DNA from 2 places in the Bacillus cereus group sp. Bce041 genome. Region 2 is predicted to be linked to the other one. Evidence: predicted binding sites of a transcription regulator. Region 2 holds the regulator's gene; the other holds the start of a gene.

Region 1 (2,215 bases), on a different contig from region 2:
CTGTTGTTGGTGATAATAATAAGCGATTGCAAAAGGCGATTGAAGCTGCGGAAGAACGTGCTGATATACTTATTTTTACAGGTGGATTAGGACCGACAAAAGATGATTTAACGAAAGAAACGATAGCTGCTAGTTTAGATGAAGAGCTTGTGTATGATGAAAAGGCATTAGCCTTAATAAGTAATTACTTTAAGCGTACAGGCCGTGAATTTACGGAGAATAATAAAAAGCAAGCGCTCGTTTTAAATGGAGCAACAGTATTTGCAAATGATCACGGTATGGCGCCGGGTATGGGGGTAAATAAGAACGGAAAAGTTTATATTTTATTACCAGGGCCGCCAAAAGAAATGAAACCAATGTATGTAAGTTACGTAGAGCCTTTTTTACGTAATTTTACAACAGGAGAAAACATTTATTCTCGTGTGCTTCGTTTCTTCGGTATTGGGGAGTCCCAATTAGAGGTGAAAGTTCAAGATTTAATTGATGGACAAACAAACCCAACAATTGCCCCATTAGCAAATGATGGAGAAGTGACATTACGTTTAACCGCTAAGCATCAAAATGTTAGCGAAGCGGAGAAACTAATTCAACATGTGGAAGATTTGATTTTAGAAAGAGTAGGAGAATTTTTCTGCGGATATGACCAAGAATTTTTGCATTATAAGGCAATCGAGTTATTGAAGAGAAAAGGGTTAACTTTAGCGTGTGCAGAAAGTTTAACAGGTGGTCTTTTTGGAAATCAAGTAACTGAAAACGCTGGTGTTTCTTCTGTGTTTAAAGGCGGTGTCATTTGTTATCATAATGATGTGAAGCAATCTGTTTTACGTGTGCCTGAAGAAGTGTTGCATACTGATGGTGCAGTTAGTAAAGAATGTGCTCGTTATCTTGCTGAAAATGTTAAGGATGTACTAAAAGCGGATATTGGAATTAGTTTCACTGGGGTAGCAGGACCAGATGCTTCAGAACAGAAAGAACCAGGAACAGTATTTGTTGGGCTTTCGATTAAGGATGAACCAACTGTAGTCTTTTCTCTTAATTTAAGCGGAAGTCGTCAACAAATTAGAGAACGAACAGCAAAATATGGATTTTATCATTTATATAAAAAGCTAGAAGAGATATAAGTTTCTTCTAGTTTTTTTACGGTTAAATTTAGATGTTATTTGATAGAAAATAAAAAATCGAATAAATGTTCGATTTTTGTTGGCAAATTGAATTGAAAATAGGTATAATAAGATTAGCAATTCAGTTAAGGAGGAATTTTGAATGAGTGATCGTCAAGCAGCGTTAGATATGGCGTTAAAACAAATAGAGAAGCAATTCGGTAAAGGTTCAATTATGAAATTAGGAGAACAAGCGGAGCGTAGAGTTTCTACGGTTTCTAGTGGTTCTTTAGCACTTGATGTGGCACTAGGGGTAGGCGGATATCCACGTGGCCGTATTATCGAAATTTACGGACCTGAAAGTTCAGGTAAAACGACAGTTTCATTACATGCAATTGCAGAAGTACAACGTCAAGGTGGACAAGCAGCATTCATCGATGCGGAGCACGCAATGGATCCTGTATATGCACAAAAATTAGGCGTTAACATAGATGAATTACTATTATCACAGCCTGATACAGGGGAGCAAGGATTAGAAATCGCGGAAGCACTTGTACGAAGTGGTGCGGTTGACATTATCGTAATTGACTCTGTAGCAGCTCTTGTACCGAAAGCAGAGATTGAAGGCGACATGGGTGACTCACACGTAGGTTTACAAGCACGTTTAATGTCACAAGCACTTCGTAAGCTTTCAGGAGCAATCAACAAATCAAAAACAATTGCAATCTTTATTAACCAAATTCGTGAAAAAGTTGGGGTTATGTTCGGAAACCCAGAAACAACTCCAGGTGGTCGTGCGTTGAAATTCTATTCAACTGTTCGTCTTGAAGTGCGTCGTGCGGAGCAATTAAAGCAAGGTAACGACATCGTTGGTAATAAAACAAAAGTAAAAGTAGTGAAAAATAAAGTAGCACCACCATTCCGTGTTGCTGAAGTTGATATTATGTACGGAGAAGGTATTTCAAGAGAAGGTGAAATCTTGGATATGGCTTCTGAGCTTGATATCGTTCAAAAGAGCGGTGCTTGGTATTCTTATAATGAAGAACGCCTAGGACAAGGTCGTGAAAATTCGAAGCAGTTCTTAAAAGAAAATACAGATTTAAGAGAAGAAATTG
Region 2 (2,215 bases):
AAATGACGATTTTTTAAATTTTTTTCTGGACGATAACCTTTTTCTACTGCACGTTGCATACCTCGTTTAATTTTCAAATTATGAATCTTTCTTTGATATTCTTCAACAATACCAATAATATCTAATACCATTGAATCAGAATCCGACAATTGTAATTCACCATTATGTGTATGCGTATATACTTTTATGCCTTCTTTATGTAAACAATGCATTAACGCGATCTTCGCATTTCCTCTACCAAGACGCGTTTCATCTTGTATAAGTAACACATCAATTTGTTCGTCTCGAATTGTATCCAACACCTCTAATATACCGTCACGTTCAATTGTATATCCACTAGCCTGCTCTTCAATCACCTTAGTAACATTCATTTGATAGCGCTCAGCTAAATGCAATAATTCATCTTTTTGACGTAATAATGATGTTTCTTGCGCTTCTTTCGTTGTACTCACACGTGCATAAATAATTGCATTCATTTTGAACCCCTCTTTCTCCCTATTATTTCCCTATAGTGTAACATAAATCCGTCATTTGTTCGAACTTATGTTTGTAGAATGTTTTTTCACATGTTATACTTATTAATAAGAAAAATGAAAGAAAACGAGGTGTTAGAAAACATGGAAAAGTTAACGAAACGCCAGCAAGACATTCTCGACTTTATTAAGCTAAAAGTACAAGAAAAAGGATATCCACCTTCCGTACGTGAAATTGGTCAAGCAGTCGGCCTCGCTTCTAGTTCTACAGTGCACGGACATTTATCACGATTAGAAGAAAAAGGATACATTCGACGCGATCCAACAAAACCACGTGCCATTGAAATTTTAGGTGAAGACCGAATGGATACGGAAACACAATCTGTTATTCAAGTTCCAATTGTCGGAAAAGTCACTGCTGGTTTACCAATTACAGCGGTCGAAAGCGTAGAAGAACACTTCCCACTTCCAGCTAGTATTGTTGCTGGAGCAGACCAAGTGTTCATGTTACGTATTTCTGGAGATAGTATGATTGAAGCTGGTATTTTCGATGGAGATTTAGTTGTTGTTCGCCAACAGCAGTCTGCATATAATGGTGAAATTGTAGTCGCTTTAACAGAGGATAACGAAGCAACAGTTAAACGTTTCTATAAAGAAAAAGACCATTTCCGTCTACAACCAGAAAACTCTTCATTAGAACCTATCATTTTAAAACAAGTGTCAGTTATCGGGAAAGTAATTGGCGTATATCGTGATTTACATTAAAAATAACAAAAAGAAGATAATTACCTTATTTATATACGGTAATTATCTTCTTTTTGTATTTTGATAGATTTCCATGCATTCTATTTCTTATTAACGAGTTTCAATCGTCACATCTCCCGCAGCCGTTTTACCGCTAATCTTTTTACTACCATTTCCAATTGTTACATTTTTATTTTCTTCATTAAAAATTGTTACATCTCCAGCAGCACTTTGCCCAGTAATTACCGCATCTTGTGGTTTTTCCGATAAAGTAATATCTATATCTCCCGCAGTTGAACTTGCTTCTAGATTATACTTAGAATCATGATCTTGAATATTTATTTCCCCACTTGTTGTTTTTGCGGTCACTTTCCCTAATACCTTCTTAAAGTTCACCTCACCAGCTTTTGTCGATCCCTCCACATTCTTAGCCGTTACTTGTTTCAACTCTACTTCTCCAGCAAGTGTTCTAACACTTACGCTATCACTTTTCACATCACTCATTTCGATTTGTCCAGCAGATGAATTTACTTTTATATCTTGGTAAGAGCGTTCGGGCACAAGGAGAGTCAATTTAGACGTTTGAAACCTAAAATTGTAAAAAGAAAAATCAAATGAAGCACCTTTTTCTCTTTCCCCAATAATTTTTAATGTGTCACCATCTTCTGCGATACGAATCTCTTGTTTACGTACATCTCCCGATTGCTTTACATAAAAAGAAGAGTCAGGAGATTTTTGGACAATAATATCCCCGGCATCTAACTTAACTTCTATATTTTTTAATGTTTCGTTTTTAATTACATTTTCTTTATCTCCTTTTTCAGCAGTTTGTACTGCTTTTTCATATGTTTGGGAAATTCCTATTACTCCAATAATGATACAAGCGATAGCGATTAAAAATAGTTTTTTCATCATTTACTCTCCTTTTATCATTTTGAAGTTCCATATTACATATCGTACACACAATCTCTTAAACCACTTTGTACTATAAAAAGCGA

The links. The regulator LexA, encoded in region 2, represses DNA repair genes until DNA is damaged. The targets are predictions, from matches to a motif close to CGAACATATGTTCG.
Positions count from the first base shown of each region.
Region 1: the regulator LexA is predicted to act here: its motif matches at 1,180-1,193, upstream of recA (recombinase RecA).

Region 1 is NZ_JBQXON010000001.1:73,341-75,555, reverse strand. It holds gene ACUN13_RS00340 (competence/damage-inducible protein A) at 1-1,121, shown strand, start outside; gene recA (recombinase RecA) at 1,264-2,215, shown strand, end outside.
Region 2 is NZ_JBQXON010000011.1:158,332-160,546, forward strand. It holds gene ACUN13_RS25430 (YneB family resolvase-like protein) at 1-476, opposite strand, end outside; gene lexA (transcriptional repressor LexA) at 618-1,238, shown strand; gene ACUN13_RS25440 (DUF4097 family beta strand repeat-containing protein) at 1,329-2,132, opposite strand; gene ACUN13_RS25445 (DUF1700 domain-containing protein) at 2,133-2,215, opposite strand, start outside.